3 regions of the Cellulomonas sp. NPDC055163 genome follow, and region 1 is predicted to be linked to each of the others. Evidence: riboswitches for the same ligand, from Rfam matches in the RefSeq annotation. Region 1 holds a riboswitch; each other region holds the start of a gene.
What was found. Region 1 has a riboswitch for cyclic di-AMP ahead of ACWFNE_RS04045 (C40 family peptidase). Riboswitches for the same ligand answer to the same signal wherever they lie in the genome.
Positions count from the first base shown of each region.

Region 2: another riboswitch for cyclic di-AMP. It lies ahead of ACWFNE_RS19305 (C40 family peptidase); the one in region 1 lies ahead of ACWFNE_RS04045 (C40 family peptidase).
Region 3: another riboswitch for cyclic di-AMP. It lies ahead of ACWFNE_RS12440 (C40 family peptidase); the one in region 1 lies ahead of ACWFNE_RS04045 (C40 family peptidase).

Region 1 is NZ_JBSGSU010000002.1:55,813-63,607, reverse strand. It holds gene ACWFNE_RS04060 (hypothetical protein) at 1-1,817, opposite strand, end outside; gene ACWFNE_RS04055 (hypothetical protein) at 1,819-2,427, opposite strand; gene ACWFNE_RS04050 (NAD-dependent epimerase/dehydratase family protein) at 2,767-3,759, shown strand; gene ACWFNE_RS04045 (C40 family peptidase) at 3,845-4,645, opposite strand; cyclic di-AMP (ydaO/yuaA leader) riboswitch at 4,648-4,829, opposite strand; gene ACWFNE_RS04040 (N(5)-(carboxyethyl)ornithine synthase) at 5,093-6,244, shown strand; gene ACWFNE_RS04035 (hypothetical protein) at 6,450-6,707, opposite strand; gene ACWFNE_RS04030 (glycoside hydrolase family 113) at 6,938-7,795, shown strand, end outside.
Region 2 is NZ_JBSGSU010000012.1:58,894-66,688, reverse strand. It holds gene rocD (ornithine--oxo-acid transaminase) at 1-47, shown strand, start outside; gene ACWFNE_RS19325 (hypothetical protein) at 230-1,600, opposite strand; gene ACWFNE_RS19320 (Lrp/AsnC family transcriptional regulator) at 1,856-2,365, shown strand; gene ACWFNE_RS19315 (universal stress protein) at 2,447-3,415, opposite strand; gene ACWFNE_RS19310 (HNH endonuclease) at 3,583-4,083, opposite strand; gene ACWFNE_RS19305 (C40 family peptidase) at 4,297-5,052, opposite strand; cyclic di-AMP (ydaO/yuaA leader) riboswitch at 5,055-5,215, opposite strand; gene ACWFNE_RS19300 (metal-dependent transcriptional regulator) at 5,439-6,140, opposite strand; gene serC (phosphoserine transaminase) at 6,236-7,390, shown strand; gene ACWFNE_RS19290 (MFS transporter) at 7,410-7,795, shown strand, end outside.
Region 3 is NZ_JBSGSU010000005.1:420,096-427,890, reverse strand. It holds gene ACWFNE_RS12485 (zinc-binding dehydrogenase) at 1-48, opposite strand, end outside; gene ACWFNE_RS12480 (TetR/AcrR family transcriptional regulator) at 170-751, opposite strand; gene ACWFNE_RS12475 (hypothetical protein) at 831-1,049, shown strand; gene ACWFNE_RS12470 (DUF2269 domain-containing protein) at 1,052-1,561, shown strand; gene ACWFNE_RS12465 (ArsR/SmtB family transcription factor) at 1,648-1,971, shown strand; gene ACWFNE_RS12460 (SRPBCC family protein) at 1,968-2,450, shown strand; gene ACWFNE_RS12455 (cation diffusion facilitator family transporter) at 2,578-3,615, opposite strand; gene ACWFNE_RS12450 (ArsR/SmtB family transcription factor) at 3,612-3,986, opposite strand; gene ACWFNE_RS12445 (hypothetical protein) at 4,049-4,309, opposite strand; gene ACWFNE_RS12440 (C40 family peptidase) at 4,325-5,131, opposite strand; cyclic di-AMP (ydaO/yuaA leader) riboswitch at 5,134-5,315, opposite strand; gene ACWFNE_RS12435 (heavy metal translocating P-type ATPase) at 5,530-7,773, shown strand.

The DNA.
Region 1 (7,795 bases):
CCGTCGGCCGGGGAGCCGACCGCGCCCTGGACCTTGCCGACGACCCCGGCGGCGACCAGGTCGATGCCGCCGTCGAGCTGAGCGAGCCCGGCGGTCACGCTCGCGGCGCCCGCGGGGCACGTGCCGGGCAGCGACGAGCCGCTGAGGCCGCACTCGACGCGGACGACGCCGGGGATCGCCGCCTGCAGGCGCGCCGTCAGGTCGTCGACGCCCGCGATCACGGCGGTGGTGGTGCCCGCTGCTCGCGCCAGGCTCACGGCGCGGTCCTCGAGCGCGCTCGCCTCGACCACGAGCCGGTCCGCCTCTGCGGGGTGCGCGGACCGCACCGCCGCCGCGGTGCTCCGCAGGGTCGTGGCCGTCGCCGTCAGGTCCGCGCCCGTGCCGACGAGGCCGGACACCCCGACCGCTCCCGCGCGGACGCTGCCCAGGCCGGTCACCGCGCCGCCGAGACCGACCCGCACCTGGTCGACCCCGTCGACCAGCGTGCCGGTCGCTCCCGGGGCGCCGACCGCCGCGCGGATGCTCGCGACCCCCTCGTGCAGCGGCTTCATGCTCTCGGGGAGCAGCCCGATCGACCCCGACAGCTGCGCGAGCCCGGCATCGACCTTCACGAGCCCTGCGTCGAGCTGCGTGAGCCCGCCGAGCAGCTGCGGGACCGCGGCCCCCGCCGACGCGAGCCCGGCGTCGAGCCGTGCGCCGCCGTCGGCGAGCTGCTCCGCCCCGGTGTCGAGCCGGCGGGCGCCGTCCGCGAGCTCGGCCGCGCCGTCGTGCGCCGTGTCGAGGCCGGCCGCGAGCGTGTCGGCGCCCGGCGCGGCCTCGTCGACCAGGCCGGCGGACAGCTCGGCGGCCCCGTCGCGCAGCTGCACGAGCCCGGCGAGCAGCTCGGCGGCGCCGTCGTGCAGGCGCAGCAGGTTCGCGTCGATCTCGAGCGCGCCCGCCGTCAGGTCGACGCCGCTCTGCGCGCCGCTCGCGTAGCTCGCCGATCCGCCCTTGAACGACGCGCTCGTCAGGGGCGAGACCGGGAGCGCCGTGATCGTCGCCGGCGGGACGACGCCGAGCGAGATGCGGGCCGAGTAGCCGAGCTCGAGGCTCGACGACCCGATCGGGGGGAACAGGGTCATCTGGTAGGTGAGGCGGGTGCCGCCCCGGCCGTCGCCGGAGATGTTCGCCTGCTCCGACGCGACGGCGGTGAACGACGAGGGCAGCGTCGTGACGAGCTGCCCGACCATCGGCACGACCGTCTCCGCGGTGCCCGACCCCGTGCCGCCCGCTCCGTCGGCGAACTCGACCTCGTCGTCGCGCGCCGTCAGGTTCGTCACGGTGTACCGGACCTCGAGCAGGCCCGAGCGCCCGAGCACCTCGCGCGGGGTCACGACCTCGCCGTCCAACCGGTAGGTCACGTCGACGCCGAGAGGGAGGTCGCCCGCGAAGTCGCTCACGGTGCGCAGCCGCTGCGCGCCGTCGACGTCCACGGACGTGCGCAGCGCGCCGTCCTCCACGCTGAACCCGCCGAACCCGTCGAGGTTGCGCAGGCCGCGCTCGGACACCGGGTTCTCCACGCTCGCCGTGCCGGTCCCGGTGAAGGTGAGCTGCTCGTAGACGCGCGCCTCGCGGACCATGCCGGAGGCGTCGAGTCGGGCCTGCACGGTCTCGGTGTTGGTGACCTGGACGTCGCCGTCGGTCGCGGTGGGCACGCGAGCGGCGGCGAGCGAGGGCGCGGCGACGAGCAGCGCGAGCGGGACGGCGACGGCAGCTGTCGCGGCGCGCCGGGTCGTGGCGCGGGAGGCGAGGGCCGGGCGGGGGAGGGAAGGACGCACGTCAGGACTCCTGGGTGTGCTGGAGGGGGCGCGGGGCGGACCAGTGCGGGGCTGCGGGCGCGTCGTCGTCGGGCCCGTCCGGTGCCTCGGGCTCCGGCGGTGCGGACGCGACGCGCTCCCGGCCGGCGCCCAGGGCGTCGAGCAGCGCGGTCGCCACGAATCCCGTCCCGGCGGCGAGGAGCACGGTGGTCGCGGCTCCGGGCGAGGTCGCGAGGACGCCCGACGGGTCGGCGGTGTACGCCGCCTCGTACGCGCCGGCGAGGGCGGCGGCGCCGAGCAGCGTGGCCCAGAGCGGCAGCGCCCCGCGCGTCCCGGCCGCGAGCAGCGTGCACGTGAGCACCACGAGCAGCACCGCCACGGCGCGCCCGCTCGGGGCGTCGGGCAGCACGGCGGCGCGCAGCAGATACCCGGCCCACGCTGCCGCGAGGCCCGCGGCGAAGGCGCCGGCCCGCTGTGCGTGGGAGCGGTCGGGCACGAGCCCGAGGGCACCGCCCAGCGCGGTGCCGAGCAGCGCGACGGCCTGCGTCTCGGGGCCCAGCACCCCGGTGAGCAGCACGAGGACGGCGGCGAGGACCGCGAGGACGGGCCCGGCGAGCAGGGGACGTGTCATGACCACCTCGGTGTGGTGCGTGCGCCCGGGGGCGCACGAGGGCGTGCGGGACCGTGCGACCGCGTGCTCGTGGAGCGGGAGCGGCCGCGCGTGGGGATGGTGCGCTGCGTGCTGTGCGTGGGTCGCGGGGTGGGCCGCGAGCGGACGGGGAGCGCAGCCGTCCGGCGGGGCGGCCGGCGTCGTTGCCGGTCCGCCCCACCGGAGCGGAGCGACCACTGTCTAGCAGCGCCGCGGATACGGCGAACAGTCGGTACTAGGTACTTGGTGGTGGAACGGCGCACATCGTTATGCCGCCGTGATCTCCGTCACTCTCCCGGGAGCACGGGCTAGCGTGCGGGGATGAGCCCTCTCTCGGTCCTCTTCCTCGGCGGCAGCGGCGTCATCAGCTCCGCCTCCACCCGTCTCGCCGTCGAGCGGGGCCTCGACCTCACGGTGCTCAACCGCGGCGAGAGCGCGACGCGTCCGCTGCCCGACGGCGTCCGGACCCTCCGCGCCGACGTCCGCGACCCGGCGTCGGTCCGCGAGGCGCTCGGCGACCGGGAGTTCGACGCCGTCGTCGACTGGGTCGCCTTCACCCCGGAGCACGTGCGCGCGGACGTCGAGCTGTTCACCGGGCGCACCGGGCAGTACGTGTTCATCAGCTCCGCGTCGGCGTACCAGACGCCGCCCGCCCGGCTGCCCGTGACCGAGTCGACCCCGCTGCGCAACCCGGACTGGCAGTACTCGCGCGACAAGATCGCGTGCGAGGACCTGCTCGTGCGCGCGTACCGCGAGGACGGCTTCCCCGCGACGATCGTGCGGCCCTCGCACACGTACGACCGCACGCTCGTCCCCCTCGACGGCGGCTGGACGGCCCTCGAGCGCATGCGCCAGGGCAAGGAGGTCGTGGTGCACGGGGACGGGACGTCGTTGTGGACCCTCACGCACCACACCGACTTCGCCCAGGGGTTCGTGCCGCTGCTCGGCCACCCGCGCACGCTCGGGGAGGCGTTCCACCTGACGTCGGACGACGTGCTCACGTGGGACCAGATCACGCACGCGCTCGCCGCGGCGGCCGGGGTCGAGGCCCGCATCGTGCACGTGCCCTCCGACGTCATCGCGTCCCACGACCCCGAGTGGGGCGCCGGCCTCCTCGGCGACAAGGCGCACTCGATGGTCTTCGACAACACGAAGGTGCGCAGCGTCGTGCCCGGCTACCGCGCGACCGTGCCGTTCGAGCGGGGTGCCCGCGAGATCGTCGACTGGTTCGACGCCGACCCGGCCCGCAAGGTCGTCGACCCGCGCCTCGACGCGCTCATGGACCGGCTCGTCGAGACGTACCGCGTGCGCTGAGGCGCCGCGCCGGGAACGACGAGAGCGCCCGACCCCCGGAGGGGCGGGCGCTCTCGTGCAGTGCGGAGCAGTGCGGTGCCTGGGCTCAGCCGACCCGGATGAAGACCGGGCTGGACTGCCAGATCGAGCGGAACTGGATCGTCTTGCCCGGGCGCGGGGCGTCGATCTGCATGCCGTCGCCCGCGTAGATCGAGATGTGGCCCGGGGACCAGATCAGGTCGCCGGCCTGGGCGTCCGCACGCGAGACGACGGTGCCGGCGCCCTTCTGCTCGGCCGACGTGCGGGGCAGGTCGATCCCGACCTGCGCGAACACGTACGAGGTGAAGCCGGAGCAGTCGAAGCCGTCGGGCGTCGTGCCGCCCGAGACGTACGGCACACCGACGTAGCGCGACGCGACCTCGACGATCGCGTTGCCCACGGCCGAGGCGGGGACGGAGACCGCGGGGGCCTCCTCCTCGGCCACGGCGGCGGTCGGGGCGGCCGCGGCGCGGGCCTGGCTCCGGGACGTCGTCGCGGCGCGCGTCTCGACGACGGGCTCGGGCTCCGGCGGGGGCGGCGGCGTGACGGCGGTCAGCGTCGGGGCGTCGAAGCCCCACACCGCGTCAGGCGCGGCAGCGACGACCGGGGAGGTCTCGAGGATCGCGCGGGCCGAGGCCGTGAGGACGGTGCTGTCGACCGCGGCGAGGGAGGCGCCGCTGGCGCTGCTGCCCTCGGCCGAGGCGGGGACCGCCACGATGCCGATCATGAGACCGGAGCCGGCTGCGACGACCGCCGAGCGGCGACCCGCCGTGGCGATGCCGGCGCTGGTGGCCGTGGCGAGGTCGTTGAGGGGGGTCGTCGGCCGGCCGGGTGACCGGCGGCGTCCGTGAGACGTGCTCGAGGGCATGCAGAACCTCTCCATACGCCTACGAGGTGAGCTGTCGGGTTCGGGCTGGAGAACGCCCGGCCGGTCGCGTTCGACCGGCTTCACCCCAAGGACACCGCACGGATGCCCACAAGTGGGTCCCCCGCTCCTGCCAGCGAGACTCGAACTGACCGCGGGTGGTGGCAGGACTCGGCGATCCACCTCAGGCCGCCCCAGGAGGGTGGGGCGCGTCGATGTTAGGCACGGCGTCCGCGATATGTCACGGCAAGGTCACGGGTGAACGCGTGTCCAGGTTGCACGATCACCCGAAGGGATGACGTAGGTCACGCGAAGAACGGGAGATCCCCGCGTGAATCCGGCACGGCCGCCCGGTCGGCGTCCCTCCGGGTGTGACGAGCGCCTCACTCGCGCGGCCCGGGCGTACGCTCGCGGAACGGGGTCGTCGTCATCCCTGCGAGGGGGCACGTGATGGGTCTGCTGAGCCTGGGCATCGTCTCGACGTCGCGCAAGGAGGACGAGCGGCGGCTCGCGGTCCACCCCGCGCACCTCGAGCGCATCGACCCCGGGCTGCGGGCGAGGATCACCCTCGAGGAGGGCTACGGGGAGCGGCTCGGGGTGCCCGACGCGGAGCTCGCCGGGCTCGTCGGCGGGCTCGCGCCCCGCGCGCAGGTGATCTCCGGGTCCGACGTCGTGCTCCTGCCCAAGCCGCAGGTCGAGGACCTCGAGGCGATGCACGCCGGCCAGGTCCTCTGGGGCTGGCCGCACTGCGTCCAGGACGTCGCCCTCACGCAGGTCGCGATCGACCACGGGCTGACGCTCCTCGCGTTCGAGGCGATGAACCACTGGGCCGACGACGGCGGGTTCGGCCTGCACGTCTTCCACAAGAACAACGAGATCGCCGGCTACTGCTCCGTCCTGCACGCGCTCCAGCTCGTCGGGCTGACCGGCGACTACGGGCGGCGGCTCTCCGCGGCTGTCCTGGGCTTCGGGGCCACGGCCCGCGGCGCCGTGACCGCCCTCCTCGCGCACGGGGTGCACGACGTCGAGGTCGTCACCCACCGGGGCGTCGCCGCCGTCGGGGCGCCGATCCACGAGACACGGATGGTGCACCTCGAGCCGGACGGCCACGTGGACGCCGGAGGGACGCGTGTGGCCGTCGCCGAGTTCCTCACCGGGCACGACGTCGTCGTCAACTGCACGCTGCAGGACCCGCAGCGCCCCGTGGTGTACCTGCGCACCGAGGACCTCGCGGCGTTCCGGCGGGGCAGCCTCGTGGTCGACGTCTCGTGCGACGCGGGGATGGGCTTCGAGTGGGCCCGGCCGACCTCGTTCCGCGACCCGGTCGTCGAGGTCGGCGACCACGTGACCTACTACGCCGTCGACCACAGCCCGTCCTACCTGTGGAGCTCGGCGTCGTGGGAGATCAGCGAGGCGGTGCTGCCGTTCCTCGCGGGGGTCATGGGCGGGCCGGACGCCTGGGCGGGCGACGAGACCCTGCGGCGTGCGATCGAGGTGCGCGACGGCCGCGTCCTGAACCCGGCGGTCCTCGCGTTCCAGGGCCGGGATGCCGCGCACCCGCACGAGCGGGCGGTCGCGGCGCCGGTGGGCGCCGTGCGCTGAGGGCGGCGCGGGCGCGCGCCGCCCTCGCACCGGGGGAGCGCCCGTGCGGGCCCAGGGGGCCCTGGCGTTCTGCGGGACGTGCGCTGGGCTCCGTGCCGCGCGCGTGCAGGACGCGCCCGGCTCGGAGCATCGCGTGCAGGACGCGTGGGGCTCACCTTGCGTGCAGGACGTGCGCGGCTCGCCTCCCGTGCAAGCAGTGCGCTGCTCAGAGCCTCGCGTGCAGGCAGTGCGTGCTCACGTTGTCCGTCGCCTCGTCGAGCAGCGCGCGCAGCGCGGCGTAGCGGGCGCGACGCGCGTCCGCTCCCGGCTCGCGGGCACCGTGGCGCTCGGCCGCGTGGTGCGCCTCGGACGTCGCACGGGCGAGCTCGAACCACGTGGCGCCCGCATATGCGGCGCGGACCTCGTCCGCGACCTCGTCGGCACCGAGGTCGCCGGCCCCGAGGTCGTCGTCGGCTCCGGCCATCTCCCACCCCTCCTCGTGAGCTCCCAGCGTCTCCCCGACCTCCGACACGACCGCGGCGCCACGCCGGGCCTCTTCGAAGGTCCCCGGAGAGGAGGAGTCGACGGCGGCGCGCGTGATGCACCCGTGCCGGGGCCCGGCGAATCGATTCGACGTACCGTGGTCCTCGCGCGCGAGGGAGCGGGGGTCCGCGACGTCGGCGCGGCGGCGACGACTCGACGGGGAGTGCACGGATGACGCAGCTCGACGGCTGGATCGCGGGGATGACGTGGGGCTGGGGCTCCCGGCGCGGGGAGTGGACCGGGCCCGAGGCGGAGCGCTCGATGTCCCTGATGGTCGAGCGGCTCGGCGTGACGTGGACGGCGATCACGTTCTTCACGCTGCAGGACACCCCGCAGTCCACCGAGATCCGCTTCCGCGACGAGCCGACCGTGAGCGACGAGGAGGTGCGCGCGGCGATCCGCGCGGCGCACGAGCGCGGCCTCGCCGTCGTGCTGAAGCCGGTCGTGAACTGCGCCGACGGCACGTGGCGCGCGCACATCAACTTCTTCGACCACGACGTGCCGTGCGAGCCGAAGTGGAGCGAGTGGTTCGCGAGCTATACCGAGTTCCTCGTGCACCACGCGCGCATCGCCGAGGAGGAGGGCGCGGAGATGCTCTGCATCGGCTGCGAGATGGTGCAGACGGACCGGCGCGAGGGCGAGTGGCGCGAGCTCGTCCGGCAGGTGCGCGCCGTGTACTCGGGGCTCGTCACGTACAACTGCGACAAGTACCAGGAGGACCGCGTCACGTGGTGGGATGCCGTCGACGTGATCTCGTCGAGCGGCTACTACCCGGTGGACGACTGGGAGAACCAGCTGCGGCGCATCGAGCCCGTGGTGCGCGCGCACGGCAAGCCGTTCTTCTTCATGGAGGCCGGCTGCCCGAGCCGCACGGGGTCCCCGGCGCTGCCCAACGACTGGGCGCTCCCCGGCGAGCCGAGCGAGTCCGCGCAGCGCGTCTGGTACGAGGCGGCGTTCGCCGCGACCGGGCCGTGCGACTGGGTCCAGGGCTTCATGCTGTGGGACTGGCCGGCGCACCTGTACGACGAG
Region 2 (7,795 bases), on a different contig from region 1:
ACGACCTCGACCTCGCGCTCGACCGCCTCGCGCTCGTCCTGCGCTGAGTTCTCCGGGCGCACGCGGCGGCGCCCGCACGTCGGGTGCCGCCGCTGCAGCCGGCCGGCTGGGGTGCCGGCCGGCTGGGGAGCCGGTCGGTTGGGCGCCGGTCAGCCGCAGCGCCAGTCAGCCGCAGCGCCGGTCAGCTGCAGCGCCAGGTCCGCCGCAGCGCCGGTCGGCTGCGATGCCTTCAGCTGAAGGACATCGCCGTGAAGAGGCGCCCATTGAGCGTCACGGCGCCGATCGACACGTGCGAGGTGTCGGACAGGAGCCACGCGTTGTGGCCCGCCGAGTTCGCGTAGGCGGAGATCATGGCGCTCGCGCTCGCGGGCTGGACGTAGCCGACGATGTGGTCGCGGCCGCTGTGCCAGATCCGCCACTGCGCCGCCATGTCCGCCGCGTGGTTCGCGAGCGAGCTGGACCCGGACACGCTCAGCGGGCCGAGCCCGTTGGCGGCACGGTGCGCGTTGATCGCCTCGCCGAGCCCGCCGACGCCGTACGACTCGACCCCGGCGGCCCAGCCCCCGGCGGTCTCGGCCGGCGCGGCGGCGGCAGCAGCAGCCGGTGCGCTGCCGCCGGAGGAGGCACGCGGGGCGGCTGCCTGCCGGGGCGCGCGTGCGGCCGGACGTGCGTTGGCGCGCCGCTCGGCGGCCTGGGCCTCGGCGGCCGCTGCGGCCTCCGCCGCCGCACGCTCGGCTGCGATGCGGGCGTCCTCGGCGGCCTGCCACGCGGCCTGTGCCTCGACCGCGGCCTGCTGCGGGGCGGCGACGGCGGCTGCGGCAGTGCGCAGCGTCGCGACGTTGGAGCCGCTCCCGGTCGTGGCGGACGCAGCACCGAGTGCGTCGACGGCAGCCTGGAGCGCGGCCCGCGGCGCGTCGCCGGCCTGCGGGGTCGCCGCGAGCACGCCCTGGGCGGCCTGGCTCACCGCGGCGACGTCCGCGAGGGCTGCCGAGCGGAACGCGGCGGACGACGCGAGCTCGACCGCGCGCGTGCGCCCGTCCAGGAACCGGGCGTCGGCCGTGCGTGCGGCGGTCTCGGCCGCCACCCGGCCCTGCGCGCGGGCGAGCTCGGCCGCGCGCGCGTCCAGCTGGACCTTCACGACGATGCCGGCGACGAGCGCGCCGAGCACGAGCGAGACCGCGCCGACGACGACGGCGGTCCGGACCCGGCGGCGCCGCGCGGGGGCGGCGGGCGACGCCGGCGCGAGCTGCGGAGCCGCATCGGGCCCATCGGCACGGGGTGCGTCGGCACGGGGTGCGTCCGCATCGGGTGCGTCGGCGGTGGGTACGTCAGCAACGGGTAGGCCGGCGCCGACCGCGGGGGCCTCGGCCGGGGCGATGCTCTCGACCGCCGGAGCGGGGGCCGGCGACGGGACGAGCGGGGTCGCCGCGGGCGCGGTCGTGACCGTGGCACGGGCGCCGGGCGCTGCCGTCGCGTCCGGCGTCGCCCCGTCGGGCGCGGCCGTCACCGCGGTCGTGCCCTCGGGTGGGGCTCCTGCCGCGCCGGCCTCGCGCTGGGTCGGGATGCCGCCGAGCCGTCGGTCCTCGCGCACAGTCGCCATGGGTGCCCCTGCCTCTCGTCGGGCACGACTTTCGCGGAATCGCCACTTGAACGCAAGGCGAGAACGGCATTGTTACGGCCATATGTCCCCTTTGTTCCGCGCTGCCCGGAAAAATCATTCCTCGCCGTAGCGATTCGTGAGATAGCCCGATCCGGACCATTTGGTCGTGAATACCCTTTCCCGGTCAGCGGCACTCCCCACCCCCGCTTCCTCGTGGCGCCGGGGCACGCGGCGGGCGTGCGGGATGATGAGCGCGTGCCACCCGCCGCCCCCTGGGACCGCCCCGCCGGAACCGCCACGCCTGCCCCGCTCGACGGCCTCGACACCGCGATCCTGCGCGAGCTCGCGGTCGACGCCCGGGCGAGCTACGCGGAGATCGGGGCCGCGGTGTCGCTGTCGGCGCCCGCGGTCAAGCGGCGCGTCGACCGGCTGCGCGCGCGCGGCGTCGTGCGCGGGTACACGGTGCTGCTCGACCCGGCGGCGCTGGGCTGGGCGACGGAGGCGTTCGTCGAGCTCTACTGCCACGGCTCGACGAGCCCGGCGACGATGCGGGCCGCCGTGGAGAACTACCCCGAGGTCGTCGCCGCGAGCACCGTCACGGGCGACGTCGACGTGGTGCTGCAGGTCCGCGCGCACGACATGCGCCACCTCGAGCAGGTCGTCGAGCGCCTCGCCGCCGAGCCGTTCGTGGCCCGCACACGCTCGACGATCGTGCTGTCCGCGCTCCTGCGCCGGCCCGACGTCCCCGCGGCCCCGCCCGCCTGACCGCCCGCAGGGGCCGCCTGCCTGACCGCCCGCACGGGCCGCCCGCGCAGGCCGGCCACCCGCACGGGCCGCAGCGTCCGGTCAGACCCGGCGCTCGGGCGGCACCTCGCCGGTCCGCTCCGCGAACTGCTTGCACCGGCTCGTCACGACCATCACCGGGCACACCGCGTGGTGCAGCACCGCCTGGCTCGTCGACCCCAGCAGCAGCCCGGCGAACCCGCCGCGACCGCGCGAGCCGACCACGATGAGGTCGGTGGCGGTCGAGAACTCCGTCAGCAGCTCGGCGCCCGTGCCGTCGAGCACGTGCCGGCGCACCGTGAGCCCGGGGTGGTCGGCGAGCGCGCGGTCGACCACGACGTTGAGGCCTTCCGCGGCGTCCGCGAGCACCTGCTCGTGGTCGACGGACGCGGGCAGCCACGCGAGGATCCCGCTGCCGGCACCCACGGGCACGCCCGCGACGGCAGTCAGCTCGGCGCCCCACACCTCGGCCTCCCGGAGGGCGCAGCGCAGCGCGAGGTCCGCCTGCGGGGACCCGTCGATGCCGACGACGATGCGCCGCACGGGCGCGACGGGCTCGAGCGGCGCGTCGTCGGACACCGTCCGTACGGAGTCCGTTCCGCGCAGGGGCACCACGACCGTCGGGCAGGCCGCGTGCGCCGGGAGCGCCGACGACACCGTGCCGAGCAGGCGGTCCGCGAACCCGCCGCGCCCGCGCGTGCCGACGACCGCGAGCGCCACGTCGTGCGACATCTCGACGAGCACGCCCGCGGCGTCGCCGGTCGCGACCGTCGCGGTCACCGGCGTCCCCGACGGGGCCACCCGCGCCTGGGCCTCGGCGAGCACCGCGCGGGCGCCCTCCTGGATCGCGGAGTCGTCGAGCGCCGCGTAGCCGCCGTCGAGCGAGGCGGCGGTGAACGACGGCAGCGAGTACGAGCACACGATGTGGAGCCGGCGTCCGTGCGCCCGGGCCTGTCCGGCGGCCCAGTCGAGCGCGTGCAGGCTGGCCGCCGAGCCGTCCACCCCGACGAGTACGACGTCGTCGTGCGTCATGGCCCGTACCTCCTGGTCGTCACGGCACCCAGTCTGCCCCCGATCATGCCCCGACCGGAAACTTTCGGGAGGCGTCCTTGGGGGCCGCTTGGCGTGTGCCACGCACCGCGGCGTCCCGGGGTCCCACGGACGGCGCCCAGGTGGTCCGCCGGGCGGGGCACGCCCGCTCAGGCGACGAGGTACGCGTTCCAGGTGGGCTCGTCGACGTGGGAGCCGGCCATGAGCGCCGCCAGGCCGCGCGGCGCACGGGGGACGAACGGCAGCTCCCAGCCGATCTCGTGGAGCAGCCGGTCGGCTTTGCGGTGGTTGCACCGGCTGCACGCGGCGACGACGTTGGTCCACTCGTGCCGGCCGCCGCGCGAGCGGGGCAGCACGTGGTCGACCGTGTCCGCTCCCCCGCCGCAGTACGCGCACCGGTGACCGTCGCGCTGCAGGACCGTGCGCCGCGTCGGGGCGACCGCCTTGCGCATCGGGACATGCACGTACCGCGTCAGGCACAGCACGAGGGGCAGCGGGAGCGAGGTGCGTTCCGAGTGGAGCTCGCGGCCGTCGGTCTCGAGGATCGACGCCTTCCCGGACATGACGAGCGTGACAGCGCGGTGCACGCTCACGACGCAGAGGGGTTCGAGACTGGCGTTGAGAAGCAGCGTCCGGTGCGTCACGGGCATCAGCACGGCGGGCTCCTGTCCAGGTCGGTGGACCCACCTGGCTGGCGGGTCCCTGGGGGAGTGCAAGCGCGACCAGAGTACGCGGCGACGTGCCCCGCGTCCCCCGACTCTGGCACGAGCAGGGGGTGGACGCCCGGTGATTTCCGGACGTACGTCCAGGGCCCCCTGCGCGCCGTGGCGTGCAGGGGGCCCTGGAGGAGCGGTGCGGGGGGCTCAGCCGATGCGGATGAAGACCGGCGAGCTCTGGTAGATGGTGCGGAACTGCACGGTCTTGCCCGGCGACGGCGAGTCGATCTGGTCGTTGCCGCCGGCGTAGATGCTGATGTGGCCGGGGCTCCAGATCAGGTCGCCCGGGAGCGCGTCGGCCCGCGAGACGACCGTGCCGGCGCCCTTGATGGCGGACGACGTGCGCGGGAGCGAGATGCCGAGCTGGGCGTAGACGTACGAGACGAAGCCCGAGCAGTCGAAGCCCTCGGGGGTCGTGCCGCCCGAGACGTACGGGGTCCCGACGTAGCGGGCCGCGACCTCGAGGACCGCGTTGCCCGCGACGGACTGCGGGATGGGGTTGTTGACGGTCGCGGTGGCCGTGCGCTCGGCGCTGCGGCTCGCGGCGGCCCGTGCGGCACGGGTCTGGGCGACCGGCTTCGGGGCGACGGTCACGGCGGGAGCCTCGAAGGACCATGCGGCGTCCACCGGCGAGGAGACGACCGGGGAGGTCTGGAGCACGGCCCGCGCCGAGGCGGTGAGCGCGGACGTGTCGACCGCCGGAAGGGCACCCGCGGCGCCGGCGCCGGGGGCAGCAGCCGCGGGGCTGATCATCGTGGCGACGAGACCGCCCGACGCGGCGACGATCGCGGCGCCACGACCGACGGCGCCCATCGACTCGGACGCCGCGGACGCGAGGTCCGTCAGCGGTGTGGCAGGGCGGCGGACGGAACGGTGCCGCGCGCGCGTCGTGCTCTCGGTCACTGGGTACCTCTCCTGTGGCCTGCGAGGTCAGCTGTCGGGTTCGGGTGGGAGAACACCCGGCCGTCGGGATGCGAGCATCCGTCGGGCTTCACCCCAAGGACACCGTTGCCGGTGCCCGTCATGGGTCCCCCGCCCCTGCCGGCGAGTTGAGCGGACCGCGTGCGGCGGCAGGGTTGGGCGATCCGCACGAGGGCTTCTCCGAAGGAGGGTCCGGGTGAAGCAGGACGAACGTACAGGAGTCCCCGCGGGAATGTCACGTATCCGACACGTCCCGTTTCGTCCCCTGCACCGGACGGGTCCGCCGCCTCCCCAGGACACCTCCCGCCGCCGACGCCGGGGAGCCCCGGGACGGTGCCGGAGCGGGGTCGCGCGCGCCCCGGCGCAGGTCAGCGGTTGCCGACGAAGATGTGGCGCGCGACGTCGTCGGGCAGGTCGAGGACCGTCGCCGCACCGGGCGGCGCGATGGTCACGACACCCGGGCCGCGCTCGACCGTGACCGTCACACCCGGGCGGATCCCCGCCTGCGCGAGCCGCGACAGCAGCTCGACGTCCGGCTGGATCGGCTCGCCCAGGCGCGCCACGACGACGTCGTCGAGCCGGCCCCCCGCGGCGTTGGCGACGGTGAGGAGCGACGTGACGCCGTCGAGGAACTGCTCGGACGTGCTCGTCTCGCCGATCTCCGCGAGCCCCGGGATCGGGTTGCCGTAGGGGTCGAAGTGCGGGTGGTCGAGCAGCGCCGCGAGCCGGCGCTCGACGCGCTCGCTCATGACGTGCTCCCACCGGCACGCCTCCTCGTGCACGAACTCCCAGTCGAGGCCGATGACGTCCGTGAGCAGCCGCTCCGCGAGGCGGTGCTTGCGCATGACGCGGGTGGCCTTCGCGAGCCCGAGCTCGGTCAGCTCGAGGTGCCGGTCCCCGCTCACCACCACCAGGCCGTCGCGCGCCATCCGCGCCACGGTCTGGGAGACCGTCGGGCCGCTGTGCCCGAGCCGCTCCGCGATGCGGGCCCGCAGCGGCGTGATGCCCTCCTCGGTGAGCTCGTACACGGTCTTCAGGTACATCTCGGTGGTGTCGATCAGGTCGCTCACGCCGCAGCCTCTCGCTCGTCGCTCTCGTCGTCGTCGCTGGCCATAAGGGTAGGCGCTCCGGCGCCGACGGCCCCCGACGCCGTATCGTCTGCACCGTGCCCGAGGCCCCCGACACCGCGCCCGCGATCCGTGCGATCACCGTCCCCGCCGACCTGCTGCCCGTCGACGGCCGGTTCGGCTCCGGACCCAGCAAGGTCCGCGCCGCTCAGGTCGACGCCCTGGCGTCGGTCGGTCGCACGCTGCTCGGCACGTCCCACCGCCAGCCGCCGGTGCGCGCGCTCGTCGGGCGCGTGCGCTCGGGCCTCGCCGAGCTGTTCGACCTGCCCGACGGGTACGAGGTCGTGCTCGGCAACGGCGGCTCGACGGCGTTCTGGGACCTCGCGACGCTGTGCCTCGTGCGCGAGCGCAGCCAGCACGTGAGCTTCGGCGAGTTCGGCGCGAAGTTCGCGACGGCTGCGGCTCGCGCCCCGTTCCTCGGCGAGCCGACCGTCCGCACCGCGCCCCCGGGGCAGCTCGCGCTGCCCGAGCCGGAGGACGGCGTCGACGTCTACGCGTGGCCGCACAACGAGACCTCGACGGGCGTCGCCGCGCCCGTGCGCCGCGTCGCCGGCTCGCGCGAGCAGGGCGCCCTGACCGTGGTCGACGCGACGTCCGCGGCGGGCGGGCTCGCGGTCGACGTGAGCGAGACCGACGTCTACTACTTCGCGCCGCAGAAGTCCTTCGCGTCCGACGGCGGGCTGTGGCTCGCCGTCCTGTCGCCCGACGCCGTCGAGCGGGCCGCGCAGGTCGAGGGCGGCGGGCGCTGGGTGCCCGAGTTCCTGTCGCTGACGACGGCGGTCACGAGCTCGCGTCTCGACCAGACGCTGAACACCCCGGCGCTCGCGACGCTCGTGCTCCTCGCGGAGCAGCTCGACTGGATGCTGTCGCACGGTGGGCTCGCCTGGGCCGCCGCGCGCACCGCGGAGTCGGCCGCGCACCTGTACGGCTGGGCCGAGCAGCGCGACTGGGCGACGCCGTTCGTCGACGACCCGGCGGTGCGCTCGAACGTCGTCGGCACGATCGACCTCGCGCCCGAGATCGACGCCGCCGCGGTGGCGCGCGTCCTGCGGGCGCACGGCGTCGTCGACATCGACCCGTACCGCAAGCTCGGGCGCAACCAGCTGCGCGTCGCGATGTTCCCCGCGGTCGACCCCCAGGACGTGCTCGCCCTGACGCGGTGCATCGACCACGTCGTGGAGCAGCTGGGCTGACCGCGGCACCGGACCCACGGTGAACGCCCGCCCCGCACCCGCCCGGCTCGTCCGGGACCGGGTCACCGCCGCGCTCTACGCGTGCTTCGGCACGTGGGGGTGGTTCCTCTACAGCTTCGTGCCCGGGCTGCCGCTCCTCGCCGACGAGCTCGGGATCACCCGCGCGCAGGCCGGCCTGCACACGGGGTTCATGGCGTGCGGCACCCTGACCTCGGGCTTCACGAGCGCCGCCCTCGTGCGCCGGCTCGGCCGCCGCGGCGTCCTGCTGCTCGCCGCCGGCCTCCTGTCCACCGGGGTCGTCGCCCTCGTGAGCGCCCCCGGCCTGCTCGTGACGCTGCCCGCGGCGACCGTCGCCGCGACCGGCGGTGCGCTGTTCATCGCCGCCGCACAGCCCGCGCTCACGGT
Region 3 (7,795 bases), on a different contig from region 1:
GCGGCAGAGGATGATCGCCATGAGGCCGATCGAGCCGGCGCCGAAGATGACGAGTTCCTGGTCGCGCGAGTCGGGGACGCGCTCGAGGCCGTGCAGCGCGCACGCGAGGGGTGTGTCTTAGGCGCACGAGGCGCTTCCTGCAGGAGTGGGCGTCAGGCGGGCGAAGTCTCTAGCTGCGGGCGTCACCCGGCGGCCGGAGCGCGTCCATGACCAGGTCGGTGAACGCTCCAGGGGCGCCGGGTGACGAGATCTCGTGCGCTGCGCCGAGTGCATGGATGCAGAAGGTGACCAGCAGGTCGACGTCGATGTCGGCGCGAACTCGACCGCGGCGGGTCTCTTCGGCGAGCAGGTCACGAAGGAGCGCGTGCAGCTCGTGCTGGGCCTCGGCGATGTGCTCCCCAGAGTGCAGTCCCACCGCTGACTCCTCGTTGCCATGACTTCTAGTCACGCTCGCGAAAGCCTCGAGCACGGCGCGCAGCGCATCGTCGGGATCGGAGGTGCCGGCGCGGACGTGGCGCAGTTGGCCCAGGTGGGTGCGCACCTGGCGTTCGTGCCAGGCGAGCAGGAGCTCACGGGTGTCCGGGAAGTACCGGTAGAGCGTCCCCCTGCCGATCCCGGCCCGCTCGGCGACCGCAGACATCGTCAGGCCGGTCGGGCCGGTCTCTGTGTAGATGGCGCCCGCGGCGTCGAGGACGGACTCCCGCACGGCGTGGCGGTGAGCGTCGACTGAGTCGCGCCAGAGCAGCGGCATGCCCCTACCGTACCCACCCCAGTGACACGTCGTCGGCGCTGTGACACTGTGTTCCATAAAACCCGACCCAGGAGCTCTCATGGACACCACGCCGGACCGGCCCTCCCCGTCAGCTGACCACGCTCGGCCGGAGCGCCCGCGCGCGCCGCGGTGGGTGAAGGTCCTGGCCGTGCTCGGCGCCGTGATGGTTGCGCTGGTGGTGATCGCCCTGCTGGCCGGCGGCGAGCACGGTCCGCAGCGCCACGGGGCGGCCGGAGCCGAGGCGGGTCCGACCACCACGCTGGGTGCGCGACGGTGAGCATGTCGCCGGGGCTGCGCAAGGGGGCGCTGTGCCTGCACATCACGTCCTCGGTCGGGTGGACCGGGGCGGTGCTGACGTTCTTGGGGATGTCCGTGGTGGCGATCACCGCACGGGAGGACGCGACGGTGCGCGCGATGTACGTCGCGATGGATGCGCTGGCGTGGACGGTGCTCGTGCCGCTGGCGCTCGCCGCACTGGCGACGGGGCTGGTGCAGTCGCTGGGCACGGTGTGGGGGCTGGCGCGGCACTACTGGGTGGTGACCAAGCTGGTGCTCACCGTGGTGGCCACGTTCGTGCTGGTCCTCTACACCGAGACCCTCGCCACGCTGGCCGAGGTTGCGACCGACACCTCGACCGGCGACCTCGACGCGCTGCGCTCGGTCTCGCCGTTGGTGCACGTGGTGCTCGCGCTGCTGGTGCTGCTTGGCGCCACGGTCTTGTCGGTGTTCAAGCCCAAGGGCCTGACCGCCCGCGGGTGGCGGCTTCAGCAGGGCGCGCGGGCCGCCTGATCCCTGGCGGGTCAGGCTTGTTAGCCCCGGGGAGCGCCCTGCGTTGTCTCTTGACGTTCGCAGGCGTGCGTCGTAACTTACCGTTCGTGGTCACTTACCGAGTGGATGACGGATGGGACGCCTTGGGCGACCCGACCCGGCGGGCCATCGTCGCGCGTCTGGCGGAACGCCCGTGGGCGGTCGGCGAGCTGGCCCACGAGCTGCCGATCAGCCGGCCAGCGGTGTCTCAGCACCTGAAGGTGCTCAAGGACGCCGGCCTGGTCACCGACCGCACCGCCGGGACGCGCCGGGTCTATCGACTCAACCCCGCAGGCGTCGCCGCCTTGCGAGATCAGCTGGACACGTTCTGGAGCCGCGCCCTGACCGGGTACCAGGACGCCGTCGAACACCCGATCGAGGAGGACTCATGACCCAGGCAGTCGATGTGGTGGTGCGCCGGCAGATCGTCGTGGACGCGCCGCTCGAGCGCGCCTTCGCCGTGTTCACCGAGCGGTTCGGCGACTTCAAGCCGCCCGAGCACAACCTGCTCGACGCGGCGATCGCCGAGACCGTGTTCGAGCCGAAGGTCGGCGGTCACATCTATGACCGCGGCGTCGACGGCACCGAGTGCCGCTGGGCGCGCGTGCTCGCCTACGACCCCCCGGACCGGGTGGTGTTCAGCTGGGACATCAGTCCCCGGTGGAGCATCGAGACCGACCCGGACAACACCAGCGAGGTCGAGGTCCGGTTCGTCGCCGAGACACCCCAGCGCACGCGGGTGGAGCTGGAGCACCGCCATCTCGACCGGCACGGACCCGGCTGGGAGTCGGTCCGTGACGGCGTCGCGCACGACGAAGGATGGCCGCTGTACCTCGACCGCTACGCCGCCCTGCTCGCCGCACCGCGCTGATCGTCGAGCAAGCAGACGGGAACCTAGCTCGTCAGGGCGGGCCCCTTGGGGTGATCCCCGGCTCGGAGGCCATCCGTATCGACGTTCGGCGCACCAGCCGACCTGCGGGATCGGCTCAGCGGTGATGTCAGCGGGCGGGGACGGGACGCACGGTGAACTGCTCGACGCCGGGCAGGTGCTCGACAAGCTCGGCATGCGCGGCGGTGGCGATCGCGTCAGCGTCGGCGAGCGTGGTGACGTTGACCGTGATGACGGCGTCGCCCACGACGCGGTGGCCGATCCAGCGCACCTGCAGCCGGTCGATGCCGGCGACCCCGGGAGTTGCCTCCAGGGCATGCTCGGCTCGGTGCAAGAGGGCGGGGTCGATGCCGTCCATCAGTCGGCCGCCGATGCTCTTGGCGGTGCCCCACAGCAGCACGAGGATCGCGGCCGCGATCAGGATGCCGATGATCGGGTCGGCGACCGGGAAGCCGAGCCAGACGCCCAGGGCGCCGAGCACCACCGCCAGGGAGGTGAAGCCGTCGGTGCGAGCGTGCACGCCGTCAGCCACCAGGGCGGCCGAGCCGATGCGTCGCCCCACGCGGATGCGGTAGATCGCCACCGCTTCGTTGCCGGCGAAGCCGATGACGCCGGCGGCCGCAAGCAGGCCGAGGTTCTCCAACGGGCGCGGGTCGAGGAGCCGGTCGACGGACTGCCACGCGGCCACGACCGCTGAGAGAGCAACGACCACGAGGATGAACAGGCCGGCGAGGTCTTCGGCGCGCCCGTAGCCGTAGGTGAACATGCGCGACGCGGGTCGGCGTGCCAGCACGAACGCCACCCACAGCGGCACCGCAGTCAGGGCGTCGGAGAAGTTGTGGATCGTGTCCGCCAGCAGGGCAACGGATGCGGTGAACAGGACGACGACGAACTGCGCGACCGTGGTGCCGAGCAGCACGAACAGGCTGATCTTCAACGCCCGCACGCCCTCCCGGGAGGCCGTCAGGGCGTCGTCGACCGAGTCGGCGGCGTCGTGGGTGTGCGGCATGAACAGCTCCCGAAGGAACCCGCGCAACCCGCCGCCGTGGCCATGCCCATGGTCGTGCTCGTGGTCGTGCTCATGGCTGTGGCCCGGAGAGTGGTCGTGCGCGACGTCGTGGTCGTGCACGTGCGCCCGCGCGCTCATGACGCGTCTGCTTCGAGCATGTCCTGGTGGTGGTGCCGCGGCGTGCCGCCGAGAGCGTGCTCGGCCTGGAAGATCGCGTCGGTGACGAGCTGGCGAGCGTGCTCGTTCTCGAGCCGATAGAACACCTTGGTCCCGTCGTGGCGCGTAGAGACGATGCGCGCCAGCCGGAGCTTGGCCAGGTGCTGGGAGACCGTCGAGGGCGACTTGCCCACGACCTCTGCGAGGTGGTTCACGCTCACCTCGCCCGTGTCCCGCAGGGCGAGGATGATCCGCACCCGCGTGGCGTCCGCCAGCATCGCGAACACCTCGACAGCGAGCTCGACGAAGGAGCTGTCCGGCAAGCGACCGCATCTATTCGTATCTTCGATCATGCGCAGATATTAACTCTGCCGCCGTCGCGCTGAAGCACGCTCGGTCGCCGCACCTGGGCGGGCTAGGCGTCGCGTGCTGTCGGGTCGACGGCCTCGGCGCTGTGCTGGAGCCTGGTCCCGGGTTCGACGCCGGCTTCCTCGAGCCGCCAGATGAGCTCACCGATGGTGCGCTGCACCTCGCGCCACTGGGCTTCGGGGTGCGTGGCACCACCGTCGAGGGCGCGGTGGGCGTCGAAAGATGTCAGGTACGCCTTGAGCCCGGCGCGCAGCAGCATGAGCTCACGCCCGGTGAGGATGACCTGGTGCGGTGCGTCGATGTCCACCCGGCCGCCTGCGGTTCAGCTGACGCGGATGAAGGTGGGGTTGGTCTGCCAGATCTCGCGGATCTGGATGGTCTTGCCCGGGCGGGGGGCGTCGACCTGCATGTTGTCGCCGGCGTAGATCGAGATGTGCCCCGGGGACCAGATGAGGTCGCCCGGCTGGGCCTCGGCCCGGGAGACGACCGTGCCGGCGCCGCGCTGGGCGGAGGACGTGCGCGGGAGGGTGATGCCGACCTGGGCGTACACGTAGGACGTGAACCCCGAGCAGTCGAACCCCTCGGGGGTGCTTCCCCCGGACAGGTACGGCACACCGACGTAGCGGGCCGCGATCTCGACGATCGCGTTGCCGTTCGCCGACGCGGGCGCCGCGGCACCGATCGGCTCCGCCTCGGCCGCGGGCGCCTCCTGCGTGGCGGGCTCGGCTGCCGCGGCGCGGGCCGCGCTGCGCGACGCAGCTGCCGGCGCGGGCTCGGGCTCGGCCTCGACGACGGGCGGCGGGGCGACCGCGGTCAGCGTGGGGGCCTCGAAGCCCCAGACGGCGTCAGGGGCGGCGGCCACGACCGGGGAGGTGTGCACCAGCGCGTGCGCGGAGGCGGTCAGCGCGGCGGTGTTGACGCCGGCGACGCTGGCGGCGTGCGTGCCGGACCCGTGCGCCGAGGCGGGCACGGCCACCATCGACAGGAGCAACCCGGACCCGGCTGCGGCGACGGCCGAGCGGCGGCCCGCGGTGGCCAGGCCCGCGCTGGTCGCGGTGGCGAGGTCGTCGAGAGAGGTCGTGGGGCGACCCGGTGAGCGGCGACGGCCGCGGGTGGCGCTCGAAGGCATGGTGAACCTCTCCAGACGCCTACGAGGTGAGCTGTCGGGTTCGGGCTGGAGAACGCCCGGCCGGTCAGGTTCGACCGGCTTCACCCCAAGGACACCGCACGGATGCCCACGATGTGGGTCCCCCGCTCCTGCCAGCAGGACTGGAACTGACCGCGGGTGGTGGCAGGACTCGGCGATCCACCTCGGGCTGCCCCAGGAGGGTGGGGCGGGTCGATCCTAGGTGCCGCTTCGCGGGGATGTCACGGCAAGGTCACGCCGGCGGGTCGCCAGCGCCGCGGACGCTCTGCTCATCACGACTTCTTGGACTACCGGGAATGCCCACGCACTGGGACACGTTGTGCGCTGGTATACCCCCCAGGGGTATCCGTTACGGGCAGGTCGCCGAGGAGGGCCGGATCATGAGCACGTCGCATCCCGAGCACCACACCACCCCGCCAGGTGCCGAGCACCACGGCCACCACGGCACGCCGGTGACGGTCACCGCAGACCCGCAGCCGGCGGCTCACGGCGAGCACCACCCGGTGCACGCCGAGCATCACCCCGACCACGGCGCGCACAGCCACACCGACACCGCCCACGCCGACCACCATCATGACCATGCGGGGGCGGCGCCCGCGGGTGGGCACCAGCACGGGCACGGCGGCCAAGGCGGGCACGGGGACCACGTCGGGCAGTTCCGGCGGCTGTTCTGGTTGACGCTCGTGCTGGCGGTCCCGACGGTGCTGGCCAGCGGGATGTTCGCGGCGCTCCTGGGGTACCCCCTGCCCGACGCACCCGCGATCGCGTGGGTCTCCCCGGTGCTCGGCACGATCATCTACGTCGTCGGCGGGCGCCCCTTCCTGGTGGGGGCGGTCAGCGAGCTGCGGGCACGCAAGCCCGCGATGATGCTGCTCATCGGCATGGCCATCACGGTCGCGTTCGTCGCGTCCTGGGGCTCGAGCCTGGGGGTGCTGTCCCACGAGCTCGACTTCTGGTGGGAGCTGGCGCTGCTGGTGGTCATCATGCTGCTCGGGCACTGGGTCGAGATGCGCTCCCTGGCACAGACGTCTTCCGCGCTGGACTCCCTGGCCGCGCTGCTGCCCGACGAGGCCGAGCGCGTCGACGCCGGCACCGTCACGGTCGTCGCCCCCGCCGACCTGCGTCTCGGGGACGTGGTGATCGTGCGCCCCGGCGGACGGGTGCCCGCCGACGGCGTCGTGGTCGACGGGTCCGCAGACGTCGACGAGTCGATGATTACCGGGGAATCCCGCCCGGTCCGGCGCGCCGCGGGCGACCACGTCGTGGCCGGGACCGTCGCCACGGACTCCGCGATCCGAGTCCGCATCGACGCCGTCGGGGACGACACCGCTCTGGCCGGCATCCGCCGCCTCGTCGAGCAGGCCCAGTCCTCCTCTACCCGCGCCCAGCGCCTGGCCGACACCGCCGCCGGGTGGCTGTTCTGGTTCGCGCTCGGCTCCGCCGCCCTGACGCTGGCCGCGTGGCTGACGTGGGGCACCCCGGAGACCGCGTGGATCCGCGTCATCACCGTCCTGGTGATCGCCTGCCCCCACGCCCTGGGCCTGGCGATCCCGCTGGTGGTCTCCATCGCGACCGAACGCGCCGCCCGCGGCGGGGTGCTCGTGAAGGACCGGATGGCCTTGGAGCAGATGCGCACCGTGGACACCGTCCTGTTCGACAAGACCGGCACCCTGACCAAGGGCGAGCCCGCCGTGACCCACATCGCCGTCGAGGGCACCCGCACCGAGGACGAGGTCCTCGCCCTGGCCGCGGGCGCGGAGGCCGACAGTGAGCACCCGCTCGCCCGTGCCATCATCGCGGCCGCCACCGCCCGCTCCGTGCGGGTCGCGCGGGCGAGTGAGTTCCGGGCCAGTACCGCGGTCGGGGTCCGCGCCACCGTCGACGGGCACGACGTCGCCGTCGGCGGGCCCCGGATGCTCGCCGAGCACCACGCCCACCCGCTCGCCCAGACGCACGCGTGGGCTGAGCAGGGCGCGATCGTCCTGCACGTGCTCATCGACGGGCAGGTCGCCGGGGCGCTGGCCCTGGCCGACGAGATCCGCCCCGAGTCCCGCCAGGCGGTCGACGCCCTGCACGCCCGCGGCGTGCACGTGGTGATGATCACCGGCGACGCCGAGCCGGTCGCCCGCGCGGTCGCCGCCGAGATCGGGGTCGACCAGGTGTTCGCCGGGGTCCGCCCGGAGAACAAGAGCGAGAAGGTCGCCGAGCTGCAGGCCCAAGGCCGGCGCGTGGCGATGGTCGGGGACGGGGTGAACGACGCACCGGCGCTCGCCCAGGCCGACGTCGGCATCGCGATCGGCGCCGGCACCGACGTCGCGATCGCCTCGGCCGGGGTGATCCTGGCCAGCGACGACCCCCGCTCGGTGCTGTCCGTGATCGAGCTGTCCCGCGCGTCCTACCGCAAGATGCAGCAGAACCTGTCCTGGGCCGCCGGGTACAACCTCATCGCCGTCCCCCTCGCGGCGGGTGTGCTCGCACCGGTCGGGTTCGTGATGCCGATGGCGATCGGGGCGATCCTGATGTCCGTCTCGACCGTCGTGGTGGCGCTCAACGCCCAGCTCCTGCGCCGACTGGACCTGCGGCCCGAGGCCAGCGCGCAGGCAGTGCTCGCCCGCCGCGGCTGACCCGGCACCCCGGGCGCCGGGG